DNA from 3 places in the Priestia sp. P5_B4 genome. Region 1 is predicted to be linked to each of the others. Evidence: riboswitches for the same ligand, from Rfam matches in the RefSeq annotation. Region 1 holds a riboswitch; each other region holds the start of a gene.
What was found. Region 1 has a riboswitch for cobalamin ahead of nikA (nickel ABC transporter substrate-binding protein). Riboswitches for the same ligand answer to the same signal wherever they lie in the genome.
Positions count from the first base shown of each region.

Region 2: linked by a shared signal. The riboswitch ahead of AC1DRF_RS00785 (ribonucleoside-diphosphate reductase subunit alpha) and the one ahead of nikA (nickel ABC transporter substrate-binding protein) in region 1 are both predicted to bind cobalamin.
Region 3: linked by a shared signal. The riboswitch ahead of AC1DRF_RS00290 (HoxN/HupN/NixA family nickel/cobalt transporter) and the one ahead of nikA (nickel ABC transporter substrate-binding protein) in region 1 are both predicted to bind cobalamin.

Region 1 covers NZ_JBFULJ010000019.1:5,571-12,452, forward strand. The annotation lists gene AC1DRF_RS04400 (YfmQ family protein) at 1-106, shown strand, start outside; gene AC1DRF_RS04405 (CitMHS family transporter) at 250-1,551, shown strand; gene AC1DRF_RS04410 (GNAT family N-acetyltransferase) at 1,863-2,402, opposite strand; gene nikA (nickel ABC transporter substrate-binding protein) at 2,462-4,003, opposite strand; cobalamin riboswitch at 4,148-4,337, opposite strand; gene ftsZ (cell division protein FtsZ) at 4,340-5,344, opposite strand; gene AC1DRF_RS04425 (tautomerase family protein) at 5,704-6,093, opposite strand; gene AC1DRF_RS04430 (hypothetical protein) at 6,261-6,419, opposite strand; gene AC1DRF_RS04435 (TRM11 family SAM-dependent methyltransferase) at 6,680-6,882, shown strand, end outside.
Region 2 covers NZ_JBFULJ010000002.1:43,435-50,316, reverse strand. The annotation lists gene menD (2-succinyl-5-enolpyruvyl-6-hydroxy-3-cyclohexene-1-carboxylic-acid synthase) at 1-489, shown strand, start outside; gene menH (2-succinyl-6-hydroxy-2,4-cyclohexadiene-1-carboxylate synthase) at 493-1,302, shown strand; gene menB (1,4-dihydroxy-2-naphthoyl-CoA synthase) at 1,319-2,137, shown strand; gene AC1DRF_RS00795 (o-succinylbenzoate--CoA ligase) at 2,220-3,683, shown strand; gene menC (o-succinylbenzoate synthase) at 3,687-4,790, shown strand; cobalamin riboswitch at 5,071-5,256, shown strand; gene AC1DRF_RS00785 (ribonucleoside-diphosphate reductase subunit alpha) at 5,390-6,882, shown strand, end outside.
Region 3 covers NZ_JBFULJ010000001.1:59,594-66,475, forward strand. The annotation lists gene AC1DRF_RS00270 (ABC transporter permease) at 1-255, shown strand, start outside; gene AC1DRF_RS00275 (ABC transporter ATP-binding protein) at 257-1,189, shown strand; gene AC1DRF_RS00280 (undecaprenyl-diphosphatase) at 1,336-1,929, shown strand; gene AC1DRF_RS00285 (organic hydroperoxide resistance protein) at 2,082-2,501, shown strand; cobalamin riboswitch at 2,607-2,789, shown strand; gene AC1DRF_RS00290 (HoxN/HupN/NixA family nickel/cobalt transporter) at 2,923-3,720, shown strand; gene AC1DRF_RS00295 (M20 family metallopeptidase) at 3,950-5,113, shown strand; gene AC1DRF_RS00300 (DoxX family protein) at 5,183-5,605, opposite strand; gene AC1DRF_RS00305 (type 1 glutamine amidotransferase domain-containing protein) at 5,911-6,435, shown strand; gene AC1DRF_RS00310 (hypothetical protein) at 6,396-6,701, opposite strand.

The DNA.
Region 1 (6,882 bases):
TGATGATCATGTCGATGTCGTAAAACAGTATAAAAAGAAAATTATTGCTTACAGCCTGCTGTCTGATCACCTTCAAAAGCAGTCCATAACAGCTGACCTAGCTTAAACCAGTCGCCTATAAGGCGGCTTTTTTAGTTTTTAGTTTTAGTTTGAAGCTATCTTATTTAAAAATACCAAACTTTAACAGTAATTCTAATGCTATAATGTAAATTAATATAATTTTCTAACTTTTATAAGAGGTGATGGATAATGCTTTCTTTGTTAGGGTTTGGAATGATTGCGACTTTTCTATTTCTTGTCATCAGTAAACGCTTGTCCGTGGTTGTTGCTTTTATTTTTGTCGCTATCCTCTTTGGTATAATTGGAGGTTTTAGTGCCCATATGGGCGATATGATGATGAATGGTATTTTAAAAGTAGCTCCTACGGCCATTATGATCGTTTTTGCTATTTTATATTTTGGACTAATGATTGACGTCGGTTTATTTGATCCTATGATTTCTCGTGTCCTAAACATTGTGAAAGGCGATCCTTTAAAAGTCGTAATGGCAACTGCCGTTATTACAATGCTTGTTGGCTTGGACGGAGACGGCTCTTCTACATTTTTAATTACAGTTTCCGCCTTGCTTCCTTTGTACACAAAACTGGGAATGAACCGACTAATACTGGCTTGTGTTATTAGTTTAAGCGCAGGTGTTATGAATATGATTCCTTGGGGAGGTCCTCTCGTAAGAGCCGCAGCAAGTTTGCAATTAGAAGTATCAGATCTATTTAACCCTCTTATTCCAGCTATGGCAGCGGGATTGATGTGGACTTTATTTTCAGCATATCTACTCGGAAAGAGAGAGAAAGCGCGCTTAGGAACCATTCATTTAAAAGGTTCATCAATGGCTTTTGCTGAACAGCTTTCAGTTCATGAGACCCCTGGGAAGCCACCTAGACTCTTTTGGTTTAATGCCTTATTGACACTGTGCTTAATGACTCTCTTGGTCGTAGACATACTCCCTATTCCTATTTTATTTGCTATTGCTTTTGCCATTGCTTTATTTGTTAATTTTCCTCATCCAAAAGAACAGCAGGAAAGAATCTTAAGTCATGCAAACAGCTTTGTAATGGTTAGTACGTTGGTTTTTGCAGCCGGAATCTTTACAGGCGTTTTTACAGAAACAAAAATGATGGATGCCATGGCTAATACCATTGTCAGCCTCACTCCTGAATGGCTGGGCTCTCACCTTCCCTTAGTTGTAGCAATAACGAGCCTTCCTCTTAGCTTTGTATTTTCACCTGATGCTTATTATTTTGGCATTTTACCTGTTATTAGCCATACAGCAGCTAATTTTGGTGTAGACCCTGTAGAAATAGGACGAGCAGCTTTATTGGGACATTCCACAACTGGGTTTCCCCTATCTCCTTTGGTACCCGCTACTTTCATTCTGATTGGGCTGGTTGAAGTAGATTTCGGGGAGCATCAAAAGTTTCTTTTCAAGTGGGCCTTTGGGACAACTATTGTGATGATAATTACAGCCATTTTAACGAATGCTATTTCCTTTTAGACTCTACCATAAAAAAGGAAGCCGACTACCATAAGGCAATCGGCTCACACATGTAGGATATTGATTTAACACTAACAAAGTACAACACAACACTAGTAATTATATAATATATTTCATTATTTTGAAAGCGATTTCATAGATATTTTTAAAAATATTTTGTTGTTTGTTTTTCGTAGAAAAAAACCACGTTTCAGCCAATTCGAAACGCGGTTCTTTTCTGTAAGGACTTGCCCTACAGGCTATAAATGTAAGTACGCTCATTATAGCATGAGCTCTTATCTAGATTCTATGGTAATTACTGTATAATATCGTTACATTACGACCGGTTGTATTTTTCTGTCCATGTGCAGCGTATTCCATGGCTCATCCTGTTCAGCAAGTCTTTCGATAAAATCTTGTGAAGTCCAGAATGGAATAGCCCCCGGTAAAAAAGGATGAGTATGCAGATACAATGTGTCATAAAAATGACTTTGAGCAAATTGTTCCACTGCCTTTAACAGCTGCTGTCCAATGCCTAGACGCCGGTATGCTGGATCGACATAGCATTTTACAATCTCGGCTGCAGTTTTATGTTCATATCGCTTTTTTAATGCATGAAACCTTCCATCGTAAGCGTATAAACCAATTGTTCCAATTACTTGTTGATTTTCCGTGACAGCTGCAAAAAAAGCAGCGCCTTTCGCTTGAACATAATATTCATTAAAATGAAGCAAATCCACAGGAAGCTGATTTTTTTCCATCATAGGAAATAGCTCATTCCGCATATTCATGACAAACTGAATCACTTCAGCATCCTTTTCTTTTACTTCTTTAATTTGATACATTTGTACTTCTTGCACGTTTACTGTCACATCCTTTTATCTATCATTGTATACTTTCTCTTTTTTCTATAGGAACAACACAATATTGACTATGGCGTTACGTCTAAATGCTGAGTCAGCATATAATACTCGCTTGGATTTGTGGTCCAGTTTTTCACCTTTTGATTATAAGCAACAACAATGTTTGGATGTACAATCGATGACGTCAGCATTTCCGCATTAATCAAAGCGGTTGCTTGCTTAGCTAACTGATCTCGCTTTGCTTCATCTACGGTTAAATTTAACTGCTGAATCATTTTTGTTAGCTTATCATCATCAATCCGGCTGGCATTTAAACCACCGCCCGGCAAATAGTTCGTACTTAAATAATAGCTTGCATCTCCTCTAGGTGCAGTGATAAGACTGTACAGTGCTAAATCCCAATCGTCTTTTGCCATTACATATTCATCGCTGTCCTCAACGAGATGAATCTTAATAGTAATTCCTAACTCTTTCGCATTAGACTGTATAAGCTGAGCAATCAAAGGAAGTTCTGGCAGAGAGCTGTATGTGACAAGAGAGAGCGATAATGGCTTTCCATTTTTGATTGTTTTGCCATTTTTAATTTGATAGCCTGCTTTCTCTAAATATTCTTTAGCAGATGGCATACCTCTTTGCTCATTAGCATTATTATCAGCAAAAGGAAATTGGGGTAAAAATGGACCTCGAGCTGCTGCCGCTTGATTGTTCATGATGCTGCTGACAATTTCTTTTCGGTTCAGTAAGGTATCGATAGCTTTTCTTACATTTTCGTCTTTTAATGCGTCATTGGTTTGATTATAAAGTAATAAATGTGTACGCACACTGGGTACTCCACTTACCTTAAAAGACGGATCTGTTTGTAAAGTGCCCAAACTTTCTAAAGGCGGGCGATAAATAATATCGGCTGTTCCGGACTGAAGAGCCGCAACTCGCGCATTAGCATCTTCGTTAAATGCAAAGGTCGCATTTTTCAATTTTACTTTCCCATTCCAATAATGTTCATATCTTTCTAACTTCACTTGATTTCCTTGGTCGAAAGTCAAAACTTGAAATGGACCTGTGCCAATAGGCTTCTTAGCTATATTAGAAACATCAACATCTATAATAGCTGTGTTTGGATGCACTAACTCAGAAGGAAATTTAGGCATTGGTTCTTTTAATGTAATTGTCAGCGCATGACCGTTCGCTTTCATTTCTTTAATATTTAAAGCGTTTTTCATCGCATAACTTTGATCTATCGTTCTTTGAAGAGAAGACTTAACGGCATTTGCATCTAGCGCTTTACCATTTTGAAACGTAATATTCTTTCTTATCGTAAATGTCCACGTAAGACCGTTATCTTCCGTTTTCCACTTTTCAGCAAGCCAGGGCTTTATTTTTAAATCATTGCTGATTTTAACAAGCGTCTCCCCTACTCCCGCACGAACTGCTGTATAATTATCATCCGTATGAGGATCAAGCGTTGCAGATGTAAAATTAAATAAAAACGTCACACTTTTATCCGTTTTCTTTCTTTCTTTTATACTTATGCTCTCTTCATTAGGAGCGCAAGCAGTGAGGCAAAGTAACATAAGAAATATCATAGATACGAGTTTTTTATTATTTATCATTGATCTTTCCACCTTCTATTTTAATACACAAAAAAAGCACTTCTAAAAAGAAGTGCTTGTCTTCAAAACAAATTCAGATAAACGTATCCCTTGTTTATCTTATTTTTGATTCTGCCAAAACACMTCCCTATCCTCGTAGGTTATTGTGTGCTGCGATTTATGGCAGGTCTCCTGGCTTCAAGTCATTGCCTTATACCGCCTTCCCGTCTCTAAATAGACAGTGGCTTTTTGACATAAGGCTCCTTGTTACAGTGGCGGGACCGCTCCGGATTTGCACCGGATTCCCTTTTAAGGCAATTGAAAAACAATTGCCACCATAAAAACTGGTTATTTAATTTAGTAGCGTGCTCTTGAAACTCTAGAAGTAGAAGCTGATGGTGAAACATCTTCATCATCAAATCCAGTGGCAATAACGGTTACCATCATTTCGTCCTTTAAATCTTCATTAATCACGGACCCAAAAATCATATTTAAGTCCTGATCAGAAGCAGACGTGACAATATCTGCTGCTTCCTGTACTTCGTAAAGACTCAGGCTGCTGCCGCTCGTAATGTTCAACAGCACGCCTCTTGCTCCATCAATCGATGCATCTAGCAGCGGACTAGAAATCGCTTTTTTCGCTGCTTCAATTGCCCGGTCTGATCCAGAAGCTCGTCCGATACCCATAAGCGCAAATCCTTGATTAGACATGATTGTTTTTACATCAGCAAAGTCAAGGTTAATCAGCCCCGGAACAGCGATTAAATCTGAAATACCTTGAATACCTTGGCGAAGAACATTATCTGCTTCACGGAATGCTTCAAGCATAGGCGTCTTTTTATCGACAATTTCAAGCAAGCGGTCGTTTGGAATCACAATAAGAGTATCTACCGATTCATTCATTGCAGTAATACCGCCTACTGCTTGCTTCGTACGTTTATTTCCTTCAAACTTGAACGGGCGAGTGACTACTCCAATTGTTAAAGCATTTAGTTCACGGGCAATTTGGGCAATAACCGGAGCTGCTCCAGTACCGGTTCCTCCGCCCATGCCAGCTGTTACGAATACCATATCTGCGCCTTGCAGTACTTCTTGAATTTGTTCTCTGCTTTCTTCGGCTGCTTCTCTTCCCACTTCTGGATTAGCTCCTGCACCTAATCCTCGCGTTAAGGCCGCACCAATCTGCATTTTCACATCTGCTTTAGATAAGTTAAGCGCCTGAGCATCCGTATTAACGGCGATAAATTCTACTCCTTGTACACCGTGTTCAATCATACGGTTAACGGTGTTATTTCCTCCACCGCCGACCCCAATTACTTTAATTCGCACTAATGGCGATACATCTGCATCAAATCCAAACATTCTAAGTTCCTCCTCAATGATCAAAATTACTTTCTCTTATTATCCGAAAAAACACGTGAAGAACCTTTTACTCCTATGTTTAACGCGTAACTGTTCTTTTGTTTTACAGATTTTATACACTTCTCTTTTAACCTTTAAATCTTTACATCTTTATGTAAATTTATTGTTGTTCTAAAATTAGTACGCCGAACTCTTTTATGGTTTTTCCACTCAAAATGGCATATAAGCTTATTGTATCATTCATTTGACAGATGTCTGTATTTAATTTTGAGTAAGATGTGACTAAGAGAATAATATTTTTATAGACAAAATGAGAAAAAGCCCTTAGAAATAAGGGCTTCTCTAGATAATAAACCGTTTTATAATTTCCCAGTTAAGAATTGAGCCTCTCCCATGCCAAAGCTCCAGTCAGCATTACTGTTTTCAACAATCGAAATCATAATGTCGTTTGGCTGAATGCCGCAACTCTCTCCAAGCTCTTTTACAATTAATCTGTAAAGAGCTTGCTTTTGCTCTTCTGTTCGCTGTTTACTCGTTACACTTATAATAACCAAATCCTTGCTTCTCTCAAAGCCAAGACCTGTATCTTCAATAATCATTTCATGAGCAGGATGCTGATGTACAATTTGATAACGGTCGCGCTCCGGGACGCCAAAGGCTTCTAGCATCGCTCCGTGAGCAGCGTCTAGTAATGTTTTTAACTCTTTTTCATCTCTTCCTTCTATTACATCAAATCTAAGTAATGGCATACTAAGTAACCTCCAGCTTTTTGTCTAATATATTATTGCCTCATCATATCACAACTATCATTTGTAAAAAAAAGATATGCTATTCACAATGGGCTCTCTAGTGAAAGAGACCTCAAATGCTTCAATAAAAGCTCAACTTAACAAAAAGAAATGAGCAGTATAACGGCTCATTTCATTAGTACAAAAACATTTATAATAAGAGCTAAAATACATACAGATACAATGGCAATGAGTACGTTCATCACAAGGTTTTGCGAGGATGTTTTGGCTTGTTTTTTCATATCAGCCCGACTCATCTGTTGCTTTTCATGATCACTTTTAGACATCACGTAGCCTCTCCTATTCATCAAAATGTCAGCAGTGTGTAAATGATTTTTGAGAAACCTTGATCCAGTTCTTTTGTATAGACAGCAGCGCATGCAGGTTATCACCAGTTATTTTAGCATGTTTTGTCAAATAAGTGGACTATGTAGCGCTTCAATTTATTATTCACAGCCAAATATATTTAAATTCGTTGCTTTTCTCTTCTTTTCTCGCTATTGTTTGAGAAGAAGGATAATTAGATACGATAAAGGATGATACGATATTGAATAACCATACGCAGCTGCCTCAGTATATCTACACATACGCATGCAGCGAAGAGGAACTCTCACTATGTCAATTAGAGAGACGCTCTCTTTTTGAAATTGAAACTGAGAAACCTATCATAAAAAGTGCCGTTAAACTTGATCCAAGTAGAAGCCCTTTTATCAAAGAGCGATTAGATATTATGTATGAATCAGATGACCT
Region 2 (6,882 bases), on a different contig from region 1:
GAAAAAGATATTCCACTCTTTGTAAATCGGGGCGCAAATGGAATTGATGGTGTAGTTTCGTCTGCTCTAGGCGTAAGCACGGCTTACGATCACACCGTTTTATTTATTGGTGACTTATCGTTTTATCACGATTTAAATGGTCTACTGGCAGCTAAAATGCATAATTTAAATTTAACCGTTGTGCTAGTTAACAATGACGGCGGAGGAATTTTTTCATTTTTACCGCAGTCAAAACAAGAAAAGCACTTTGAATTTCTATTCGGTACGCCAACTGGATTAAACTTTGAGCATGCCACTCGTCTGTATGATGGCACATTTTCTTCAGCAAGCAGCTGGGAAGAATTTCGACATGCAATGAACCATGCTTTCACAAAAGGCGGTTTGCATGTTGTAGAGATTCGTACAACTCGTACAGAAAATGTAGAGACTCATCGCAGTTTGTGGAAACTTGTTTCCGAGGAAATAAATTTGTCAAACGGTGAGGAATAGGCAATGATGTATCAATTAAGTGGTGTATCTTACTATGTGCACACCGAGGGAAAAGGAGAGCCGCTGCTTCTGCTTCACGGCTTTACCGGCTCTTCTCAAACTTGGCGTACCTTTATGAAGAAATTCGCTAAAGACTATCAGGTAATTGCTGTTGATATTATTGGTCATGGCCAATCAGCAGCTCCCAAAGAAATCAAACCATATTCAATGGAAGCAGTTGTTGAAGCACTGCATGAGCTTCTTCAACAGCTATCTTTATCACAGGTGAATGTAATTGGATATTCGATGGGAGGAAGGCTTGCTCTTTCATTTGCCCAGCGATATCCACACCATGTGAAAAAGTTGGTATTAGAAAGCGCATCGCCTGGTTTAAAAACGCGAGAAGAACAAAAGCTAAGAAAAGAAAAAGATGAACAGCTGGCGAGCCGCATTATGAAAAATGGAATTGAAGAATTTGTGAACTTTTGGGAGGGAATTCCTCTTTTTAGTTCTCAAAAGCAATTGCCTAGTCATGTTCAAGAAGCGGTGCGTAAAGAAAGACTTTCGCATACAGGAATCGGCCTTTCCAACAGTTTGAAAGGAATGGGAACAGGAGTCCAGCCGTCCCTTTGGGAGAAGCTGGACGATCTGTTGATGCCGGTTTTGCTTATTACAGGAGAAGTAGATCAAAAGTTTTGTTTAATTTCCAAAGAAATGCAAACATTAATACCAAATGCTACTTCTAGAATTATTTTAGGGACAGGCCATGCAATTCACGTGGAACAACCCGAGATTTTTGGTAGAATAGTAAGTGAGTTCTTAGCTACTACATAATTAGGAGGAAATAAAGATGACAGTTGAATGGACATCAGCACGTCAGTATGAAGACATTTTATACGAAACATATAACGGAATCGCTAAAATTACGATTAACCGTCCGGAAGTTCACAATGCATTCCGTCCAAAAACGGTAATGGAATTGATCGATGCATTTGCTTATGCTCGTGACGATGCAAGTATTGGAGTAATTGTATTAGCAGGTGCTGGAGATAAAGCATTTTGCTCAGGCGGAGACCAAAAAGTTCGCGGCCACGGCGGCTATGTAGGAGAAGATGAAATTCCACGTCTAAACGTTCTGGATTTACAGCGTTTAATTCGCGTAATTCCAAAGCCGGTTGTTGCGATGGTATCAGGCTATGCAATTGGCGGAGGCCACGTTCTTCATGTTGTATGTGACTTAACAATTGCAGCGGATAACGCAGTCTTTGGACAAACAGGTCCTAAAGTGGGAAGCTTCGATGCAGGATATGGCTCTGGTTACTTAGCTCGCATCGTAGGTCATAAGAAAGCGCGTGAGATCTGGTTCTTATGCCGTCAGTACAACGCTCAAGAAGCACTAGACATGGGATTAGTAAACACGGTCGTTCCATTAGAACAGCTTGAAGCTGAAACAATTCAATGGTGTGAAGAGATGTTAGAAAAAAGTCCAACCGCTCTTCGTTTCTTAAAAGCAGCATTTAATGCTGATACGGATGGCTTAGCTGGTATCCAGCAATTTGCGGGTGACGCAACGCTTCTTTATTACACAACCGATGAGGCAAAAGAAGGTCGCGATGCATTTAAGGAAAAACGCAATCCAGACTTCCAACAGTTCCCACGTTTCCCTTAAACAGCTGAAACAGCTTGGTGATTATCATCAGGCTGTTTTTTCAATTTAATTTAGTTAATCAGTATAAAAAGGAGAGAAATTCATGAGTAGCCAAACGATTCCTAATGGGCTTATGCAAAGAGCATATTTGACGCCAAATCGAGTGGCGGTAGAAACACCGCAAACGTCTCTTACGTTTCAAGAGCTTCATAAACGTGTTCAAAAAGTAGCACAGCAGCTTTCGTTTAACGGTGTAAAGCAAGGTGATACCATTGCTTTATACATGAAAAATAGAGTGGAGTTTATCGAGATTTTACATGCGATTTCTTATATTGGCGCCCGGTTGCTGCTCGTCAACACGCGTTTGACAAACGAAGAAATTAATTATCAGCTAACAGATGCAAACGTGTCGTTGCTTATTGCGGATGAAACATTTTTAATTAGAGAATTCCAAAGTTCCATTACTCAGCTTACTTTACCTGCTTTAAAAAGTTCTCCAGAAGCAGAAACAGGTTTTCAAAAAACGTGGAATCTCGAGGACACATTCACCATTATGTATACGTCTGGAACAACAGGTCATCCAAAAGGAGTGCTGCAGACATATGGAAATCACTGGTGGAGTTCCGTTGGCTCAGCGCTTAATTTAGGATTAAATGAAAAAGACTGCTGGCTTATAGCAGTTCCTTTGTTTCATATTAGTGGCTTATCTATTTTAATGCGGAGCGTCTTTTACGGAATGAAAATCATTTTAGAAGAACGGTTTGAAGTAAGAGCAGTAAATGAAGCCATTGAAAACAAAGGGGTAACGATTATTTCGGTTGTTACTTCTATGCTGTCCAATATGCTTGATGAATTAGCTGAACGCAAGTATCCAAATACGTTTCGCTGTATGCTTTTAGGAGGAGGACCTGCACCGCTTACTATTTTAGAGGCTTGTGTGAATAAAGAAATTCCTGTTTATCAAACGTATGGAATGACAGAAACATCTTCACAGTTCGTTACGCTTTCACCTGAAGACAGTTTGCGAAAACTGGGATCAGCAGGTAAACCATTATTTCCATGTGCAATGAAAATTGTAGATGAAAAAGGAAATGAGACCAGCGAAGCAGGAGAAATCATTGTTAAAGGTCCAAATGTTACAAAAGGATACCTAAATAAACCTGAGGCTACTCAAAAAGCAATTCAACAAGGCTGGTTCTATACAGGAGATATCGGGAAAGTGGATGAAGAAGGCTTTCTATATGTGTTAGACAGACGTTCAGACCTTATTATTTCAGGTGGAGAAAATGTATATCCAGCTGAAATTGAAAATGTTTTGTTGAAGCATCCCGCTGTTAAAGAGGCCGGTGTAACGGGAGTAGCTGATGAAAAATGGGGACAAGTGCCAGCTGCATGTGTTGTTGTAAACGAAGACGTTTCAGATGAAGAATTATCTTTACACATTCAACAATTTTTAGCAAAGTACAAACTTCCAAAGTATTTCGTTCGAGTAGAGGAGCTGCCGCGAACGGCTTCTAATAAAATCATACGCCGGAAGCTATCATCGTTCATACAGAAAGGGAGCTAATCGATGATTATAAAAAAAGTACATCTTTATAAAATTGACATGAAGCTTCTTTCTCCTTTTTCAACAAGCTATGGTACGGTGCAGGATCGAGAATTGATTTTGCTTGAAGTAGAAGATGAACAAGGATTTACAGGGTGGGGAGAAGTCGTTGCTTTTTCATCTCCTTGGTATACGGAAGAAACGATTCAGACGTGTTTTCATATGTTAGACGATTTTTTAATTCCCTCGCTTCTTCATAAGCAGCTTCAAAAACCAGAGGATGTTCAAAAGCTATTCAAACCTCTAAAGCGAAATAACATGGCTAAAGCAGCTTTGGACTGTGCTGTATGGGATTTGTATGCAAAGCGGCAAAATAAGCCGTTATCTGAAGTAATTGGCGGAGTAAGGCCTGCTGTAGAAGCTGGAGTGGTAGTTGGCTTAAATGACATTTCCGTAATGAAAGAACAAATAAAGACTTACATGAAAGATGGCTATAAGCGCTTTAAAGTGAAAATTAAGCCGGGTGCTGACTATGAGCTACTGAAACAAATTCGAGATGAATTTCCAAGCATTCCTCTTATGGCTGATGCCAATTCAGCTTATACGTTAAGCGATAGGGATTCATTGAAGAAACTAGATGAATTGAATTTAATGATGATCGAACAGCCGTTAAGTTCTGATGATATCCTTGATCATCGATTGTTACAAAAGCAAATAAAGACGCCGATTTGCTTAGATGAAAGTATTGTGAGCTATGAAGATGCACGTCATGCAATCGAACAAGAAAGCTGTAAGATTATCAATGTGAAAATCGGGCGAGTTGGCGGAATGTCCGTAGCAAAGCAAATTCATAATTTATGCGCCCAGCATGGTGTAAAACTTTGGGTTGGAGGAATGTTAGAAGCAGGGATTTCACGAGCTCATAACATTGCCCTTGCCACACTGCCTTCTTTCACGATACCAGGTGATATTTCTGCGTCGTCTCGCTATTGGGAAAAAGATATTATTAAGCCCGAAGTAGAGGTAGAAGCTGGAGTAATAAAGGTGAAGGGAAAACCGGGGATAGGATACGATATTGATAAAGAGTTTATCAAAACAATCACAGCATTTGAAAAAGAATACAAATAATTAACAACCGTTTTTTGATGAAAAACGGTTTTTTTTATTGAGGTTGTCAATGTTTAGTAGAAAAATAGGACAAATTTTTTAAAAAGAGCACATTGTTCCATCAAGCGTGTCAAAACATGTTATGATGGAATAGTTTGATGAAAAAAGTCGAAGAGTTTTATCGTAAAAAACAAAATTATTTTTGAAAATAGGTTGATAGTTTTCTAAGTTGTCCTATATAATGTGTTTATAACATAACACAATATGTTGTTTTGAAATCCATAATAAAATACTATATTTTGTGTTTTCCAGTGAAAAAGGTGTCTGATAAAAAGACTTAAAAGGGAATTTGGTGAAAATCCAAAGCTGTCCCCGCAACTGTGAATGCTGATGAAATAAGGAAATCCACTGTGAGTAAACATCATGGGAAGGCCTTAAAGTAAAAAGAAGCATAAGTCAGGAGACCTGCCTTTTTTATGTCGTTTTATCTTCTTCGGGAGGTGAGAGGGTAGAGCGAGGATTGAGAAAAGACTTAGTGTCTTCTTCTATCTTCGTTCTATTCGCTCACCGAGGTACGGTGAGCGATTTTTTATTTTGAAGTGAAGAGAGGAGCCATATTTATGGTGAATACATTAAAGCCTACAATTCTACATGAATTAACTGCATATATTGAACGTTTAAAAAAAGAATTTACGCAGCTTGATTTTTCTTTGTATGAGGAAAAGGTTATTCAAACTGTTACAGTAAAGGAAAATATGACGGACGAAAAGGTTGCAAACGTCCTAATTTTGGCAGCCTTAGAGCGTATTTCAATGGAAGAACCCGATTGGACATACGTAGCGGCAGACGTCTACTTAAACGAACTATATCGAAAAGCAGCGGACAACCGAGGTTACGATAAAAAAGAGAAGTACGGTTCGTTTTATCAGCTTATTCAAGAACTAACAAAAATCGGCATTTATAATAAGCAGCTATTAAAAACATATACAGAAGAAGAAATTAATGAAATTGCTTCAGTCATTATTCCTGAACGCGATCGTTTATTTACATACATTGGATTGTTGACATTAGCAGATCGCTATTTAGCGACATCACATGATAAGCGCGTATACGAATTACCGCAAGAACGTTTTCTTATCATTGCTATGACGCTGATGTCTCAAGAAAAGAAAGAAAATCGAACAGCATTAGTAAAAGAAGCGTATTGGGCGCTTTCTAGTCTATATATGACGGTTGCCACACCAACACTTTCAAACGCAGGAAAGAGCTACGGACAGCTATCTAGCTGCTTTATTGATACGATTGATGACAGCTTACGCGGTATTTATGATAGCAATACAGATTTGGCCACGCTTAGTAAAAATGGAGGCGGAATTGGTGTCTACCTCGGTCATATTAGAAGCCGAGGAAGTGATATAAAAGGTTTTAAAGGCGTATCATCAGGAACAATTCCATGGATGAAACAGCTAAATAATACGGCTGTAAGTGTCGATCAGCTAGGTCAACGACAAGGAGCTATTGCCGTATATTTAGACGTATGGCACAAAGACATCTTTTCATTCTTAGACGCGCGTTTGAACAATGGTGACGAACGTCAGCGCACGCATGATTTATTCACTGGCGTATGTTTGCCAGATTTGTTTATGGAAAAAGTAGAGGCACGTGAAGACTGGCACTTATTCGATCCTCACGAAGTTCGTACGCTGATGGGCTACTCGTTAGAAGATTTTTATGATGAAGAAGAAGGCAGCGGTTCGTTCCGCACTCGTTACGCTGAGTGTGTAAATAATGAACAGCTTTCAAGAGAAACAGTACCAGCTATTGAAATCTTCAAGCGCATTATGCTTTCCCAGCTTGAAACCGGAACGCCTTATATGTTTTATCGTGATACGGTTAACCGAGCTAATCAAAACCGCCACGAGGGCATGATCTACTGCAGCAACTTATGTACAGAAATTACGCAAAATCAAAGCACAACGGTCGTAACAGAGGAAATTACAGAAGACGGAAAAATTATTATTACAAAGAATCCGGGCGATTTTGTTGTATGTAATCTTTCTTCTATCAACTTAGCGAGAGCCGTAACTGAAGATGTGCTTGAACGTTTAATTCC
Region 3 (6,882 bases), on a different contig from region 1:
TCATTTGTTTTAATGCTTTCAGCTTTAATGCCAAGCCCAACTCATACTATGTTTTTATCAATTATTTTATCGTTTGTTCTACCGGTACTGAGCGTGTGGAGCATATTTTCATCAAAAGCGTACATTGCATGGTTTAAGTATGTGACACCCTACTACTATTTAAAGCTGGAGAAAGGGTATCTAACAGTTCTTCTTATTTTTGCAGCACTTTGTTTATGTACGGCACTTTGGAGTTTTAAAAGGAGAGAAGTATAATATGTATGCTATTGAAACAAGTAAATTAACTAAAAAATATGGATCTAAAACAGTTGTTAACGGTATTAATTTACAGGTACCACAAGGGGAAACTTACGGATTTTTAGGAAGAAACGGAGCAGGAAAGTCTACATTTATTAATATGCTTACCGGCGTTTCATTTCCTTCAGCAGGAGAATTTACGCTGCTGGGACAGAGTGATATTGATTTAGAGCTTCAGAAGAAAATAGGTGTGCTTCCTGACTATGCTAACTTTTATGATGAGATGACAGCGCTCAATCATTTGCGCTATTTTTTAAAGATAAACGGCCATCGTTTTTCGAAAGAACACTGTAGTATTGTACTGAAGAAAGTAGGATTAGAAGGACATGAGCATCAGAAAGTTGGAAAGTTTTCATTTGGAATGAAAAAGAAGTTAGGAATTGCTCAAGCAATTGTAGCAGACCCAGATCTTATCTTTTTAGATGAACCAACTTCTGGAGTAGATGTTGAATCTGCTCTTCACATTCATGAACTAATAAGAGAACTCCAAAATCAAGGCAAGACAATTTTTATGACGTCTCATAATTTAAATGAAGTTGAGAAGATTTGTACACGTGTAGCGATTATGAAAAATGGGGTCATTTTAATAGAAGGTACAATGGAAGAGCTGCGCTTTCAATATCAAGCGAAAAAAACGGTGATGATTAAACATGATCCCTACCCAAGCAGTCATAAAGAATATATTCAACAGTTTTTCCGTACGTTGAGTCCCGAAGTTGAATACCATCACATGTACACAAAAGTGATGCTTCAAAAAGAAAGAAATATTCCTCTTATTATTCGCGAATTGATTCAATGCGGCATCGACATTTATCAAGTTCACGTCGAAGAACCTTCTTTAGAGGAAATCTTTTTGCAAAAAAATATTGTGGATCACTCACAGGTGAGTTAATGGGCGAAAGTCCGTTGGTTTACTACTCAGTCTGAATACATTATTTATAAATACCAGTTAGGAAGCTTCTGACAAAAACATGTTCATTTTCTCAAGAAACTGATAAGATAGCTAATGACATTTAAAAATAAGAAAGGATTTCGATTATGTTATCAGCTATTAATTCAGTAGATTATACCATCTTCCACGCGGTGAATCAGTATGCCTCACACGTAAAGCCTCTAGATTCGCTGATGGTATTCTTTGCAGATTATGCCCAGTATGTACTTATCGTTTTACTCGGCTTGTTTTTACTTATTAATAAAAACGGCAGCCGTGTTGTAGCATTTCAAGCTTTGTGTGCTTGTGCCACAGGAGTCATTATCAATAAAGTGATTAGTTTATTTGCTTATCGAGATCGTCCGTTTATCTCTCACCACGTGAATCAGCTTGTTGATCACGCCGCAAATTCTTCATTTCCAAGCGATCATGCTACATCTGCATTAGTTATCACTTTTACCATTTGGCTGCATTTCAAACGTTCAGGGCGCATGTGGGTTGTCATGGGCGTACTCATTGCCTTTTCACGCGTATGGGTTGGCGTTCATTATCCATTCGATGTGTTAACAGGAGCCGTTTTAGGCTGCGTGCTGGCGCTGTTTATTCATTATGTTATTTTTAATACGAAACTGATGAGGACCATTACCAACTTGTCTATCTTTCGAAAATCAGCTTATGACGAACAGTCTCAATATTATTAAGAAAAAGTCGCAAATACGCGGCTTTTTTTATTGGGAAATTTTTAATGTATTTAATACTTGTTTTTTAAAATTAAATTGCGTACAATTAAATAACGGAAACGATAAATAAAAAACTTTTAATAAAATTAATGAAAAAGAGGAGAGGTTTATACATGAAAGCTTTATATGAAACAACAGTCGTTAACACAGGTGGAAGAACAGGAGAAGTTCACTCTTTAGATAACATCTTTAACTTAGACGTTGCAACACCTCCAGCGCTTGGTGGAGAAGCAACAACAGCAACAAACCCAGAGCAGCTGTTTGCAGCTGGATACAGTGCTTGTTTCAACAGCGCGTTAGAATTTATGTTGAAAAAACATAACGTAGAAATCAAAAGCAGTGAAGTAAAAGCTACTGTTCAGCTGCTTCCTGATAAAGCTGATCAAGGAGTGAAAATTGGAGTAGCGCTTGAAGCACATATCGAAGGCTTAGATTTAGAAACAGCGAAAAAATATGTAGACCTAGCTCATTCATACTGTCCGTATTCAAAAGCAATCAGCGGCAACGTAGACGTAACGGTAGAAGTAGTTTAATTGCTTTAAAAAGCCCTGCTAAGCATGTAAAGCTTAGCAGGGCTTTTTTATTTGAATTTTCTCTATTCATTTGTAAGCGGTACTAGTATAATGAGGAAGAAAATGAATCATTCGCACAGTTTAGGTGCTCTTACATAGCGTAAGAGGTAACAGGGAATTGAGTGCAAATCTCGAGCGGTCCAGCCACTGTAAACAGGGAGTTTTCTATCTTATCGTCACTCAAAATGGGGAAGGCGGTAGAAAATGATGATCTCAAGCCAGGAGACCTACCTATTCTGTACACTTGACTCTTCTAGGAAAGAGGCGGTGTATCAAGGTACGCAGTGAGCAATTGCTGTTTATTTTCATATGCCGATACGTCCTCAATTTCTATAGAATTGAGGCTTTTTTACGTTTTATTTTAAAAAAAGGAGTGTAGGAAATGGAAGGTTTATCAGTTTTTTTACTTGTCTTTTTATTAGGAATCAGGCACGGATTGGATGCAGATCACTTAGCTTTTATTGATGGCCAGACCCGATATAATTGGAGAATGGGCAGCCGTTTTGCCCCGTGGGTTGGAACGCTGTTTTCACTAGGTCATGGAGGAATGGTGGCCGTCACGGCCGGGGTGCTGGGCGTGGTGATGAAGAATTTTACGTTTCCATCATATTTCGATCATTTTGCATCTTGGGTATCCATTATCTCTCTCTTTCTGATTGGAACATTAAACACATATCATTTGCTTCGAACTAAAAATAAAGAAGAAGAGTTTCAGCTGAGCGGATTAAAAGGGAAGTTTATTCCGAAAATCGCAAAAGGAACAACGAATCCTTTTTTAATTATTCTTGTAGGGGCATTGTTCGCTTTAGCAGCCGAAACGGTCAGTCAAACGGCCGTGTGGTCTCTAGCTGTAGGGAACGCAGGCAAGTATACGCCGCTTTTGTTGGGACTAGTGTTTATGTTTGGCATGATGCTTACAGATACAATCGATTCGATGATTGTACATAAAATGGTGAATGAATCGAGTAAATTTGGACAATCTGCTTCCCGCTTGATGGGCTGGGTTATTGTTGTCCTCGCGTATGGTGTGTCGTTCTATTTAGCATTCACTTTCTTTAACCCATGGGCCGAAGTAAACTTTGAAATGGTTGGCGTTATTCTGTTTATTTTTTTAGTGTCTATGTTTGTTTTTGTGAGTGTGAAGTCAAAAGGGAAAAATATTAAAATAAATGTCAATTAGTCAAACGAAAGCTTTAATCTGTTGAAGATTGAAGCTTTTTTGTATGAATTTGTTGAAGTTTATGGCTATTTTCGGTCGGTTATGAATAAGTTAAAGTATTATCTGTATTTAAAGGATGGAAAATTGTCTGAAAACCATTATAATTAAGGATAATTTAAGGTCGTTATGTGAAACGTAGAACATAGTTATACGTAAAATAAATAAAAGCATTTAATGCAAGCAGCAGGGGTTGTTTGGAGGAGGAATTGATTTGAGTCAGGTAATGGTAGAACAAAGCGTGTTTAGTTATTTAAAAGAACACGAACAAGATATGCTTGAAGATTTAATTGGATTTGTGAAAAAAGAATCACCGTCCTACAGTAAAGAGTTAGTAGATCAGTGTGGAATGTATTTAACGCAGCTGTTTCAAAAGCGGTTAGGGGTAGGGTACGAAATCATAGAAGAAAAAGAAGTAGGAAACCACTTGAAATTTACGATTGGAGAAGGAGAAAAGCAGCTTTTAATTATCGGTCATTTTGACACGGTATGGGAAAAGGGGAGGCTGAGTCTAAGAACGGAGGGAAACAAGCTGTATGGTCCGGGAATTTTAGACATGAAAGGCGGCATTGTACAATCTATATGGGCGATTAAAGCGATTCAAGAGCTTGGCTTATCGCTCGATAAAAAAATTGTGTTTTTCTGTAATTCGGATGAAGAGATTGGGTCAATTTCTTCTAAAAAATACATTGAAGAAGAAGCACAAAGAAGTGAAGCAGTGCTAGTAGCGGAACCAGCGGTGGCGGGTTCAGGTGCGTTAAAAACGTCGCGCAAAGGAGCGGGGATTTTCACCGTAAAAGTATGGGGACGAGCAGCACACGCGGGTAATCACCACAAAGAAGGAATCAATGCGATTGAAGAGCTGGCGCGCCAAGTGATTTTCTTGCAGGGCTTAACAGATTATGAAAAAGGTACAACGGTGAACGTTGGGACATTTACGGGAGGCAGCGGTACAAATGTAGTGCCGGAATATGCAGAAGCGCACGTGGATTTACGTGTTTCTACAGAAGAAGAAGCAAAACGCATGACGGATATTATTTTGAATTTAACACCCATTTTAAAAGGGATTAAGCTCGAAGTAACGGGAGGTATGAATCGTCCTCCGATGGTCAAGTCTAAACAAACGGAAGAGCTATTTGAATGCGCTCAGTCAATCGCGGCGAAACTGGGTATGAAATTGGAAGAAGCAGCTGTGGGCGGCGGAAGTGATGGCAATTTTACAGCGGCCATTGGAGTTCCCACGCTGGATGGATTAGGAGCATGCGGAAAAGGAATACACGCAGAATATGAACATATTCAAATTGATACGTTGTCCGAGCGTTCTTCTTTATTTGCGAATTTGCTGCTGCAAATATAAAAAAAGCCCGCCTCAAACGGCGGGGACTAATTTTAAAGCTTATATTGGGAGAGTATAAGCTTTCTTTTTTTATTTACTGCTTTCTTCTTGAAGAGAAAAGGCAGTTTCTTTCTTTTTGAATACCACTGCATCAAGAGCAAGGAACTGGCTTCCTGCAAGAAATAAGTGAGCAGACATGGCAATTAAGGCAATATCAAATTCAAACCCGCCAACAAATCCGCTTTTAAGCTTGGCTGTAAAAATGGCGCCAAGCATAACTGCCACAAATAAAGCAGATACGACTCTTGTTGCTAGGCCAAGAATAATAAGAATCCCACCTACAAGTTCAATGGTTGCAACAATATATGCCATGAAACCAGGGATTCCTAAGCTATCGAAGAACCCTACTGTATTTTCAATCCCGCCTTGCCATTTTTGAAAGCCGTGTACTAAAAATGTAAAACCTAATACTAAACGAATAATAAGTGAACCAATTTCGACGTTTTTATTCACTTTACTTCCTCCTTTAAGTGTATTTGAAAAACACTACATTATGTAGTGTTAAAGCCCGAAAAAAGAAATGTAGCAATTAAATCAGAAAGTCTTTCTTATTTGGATAATTTTATAACATTATGAACATCACACTACACATTGTAGTGTGATGTTTGTCCTTAGTCAAGTGGAAATATAAAATTAGACCATTTGGCATACAAAAATTTTCTGAAGAGCACTTGAAAAATCCTTTAATTATGTACAAGTTAGTCCCTTATTTTCAATCTTATTCTCCAACATGCTATACTGATGGCGGAGGTGTTACGATGCGTTTAGAAAATAAAAGAGTTATTGCGCTTGTTAGTGCAGACTTTGAAGATCTAGAACTATGGTATCCAGTGATACGTCTTCGAGAAGAAGGAGCAGAAGTACATTTAGTTGGAGAAAAAGCAAACGAAACGTACATGGGGAAATACGGTGTTCCAGCCGTATCGGACTACGCGTTTAAAGATGTTGATCCAGCTGAATATGATGCTATTTTAGTACCTGGGGGCTGGGCGCCGGATAAACTGCGCCGCTATCCTGAAGTAATTGAAATGGTTCGTCATATGGATGAACAGCAAAAGCCAATCGGTCAAATCTGCCATGCAGGATGGGTATTAATTTCTGCAAAAATCTTAGATGGCCGAAACGTAACAAGTACGCCAGGAATCAAAGATGATATGGAAAATGCGGGAGCTATTTGGCATGATGAAGCAGTCGTAATCGACGGCCACATTATTTCAAGCCGCCGTCCGCCAGACCTTCCTCCTTATGCAAAAGCATTTGCTGATGTACTAGCAGAGCAATAAGAAAAAAGCCGAAACCACATTGGTTTTGGCTTTTTTATAAGATCCGCTAAAAAAAGAAATGATAAAGTAAATAAAAAAGTATCATTAAAAAAGCGAGCAGATGCATCTGCTCGCTTTTGTTTGTGTTTCTTATCAGTAACTTGCTTTTGCAAGTGTAAAAACAAAATGATTACTTTCTTTATAAAATCCATGATTACGGTTTTTGTATGTTTCGTTGTTGTTAGGGCACAATTAGCATTGATTGTGCTTGCATGGATTTCATCCATTGCCGCGGTTTGTTTTTCCACATGATCGATTAACCTAAACGACGCAAGCCCTACCTCTCTTGCATCCTTACGGCTCCGAAGCCGATCCAGTGTGAATAAGTTTTGTTCAAAGACATGTGTCGAATGCCAGTATTTTTACCTTGCATTGTACGATACATCCTTTCAAGTTACTTTCACTATG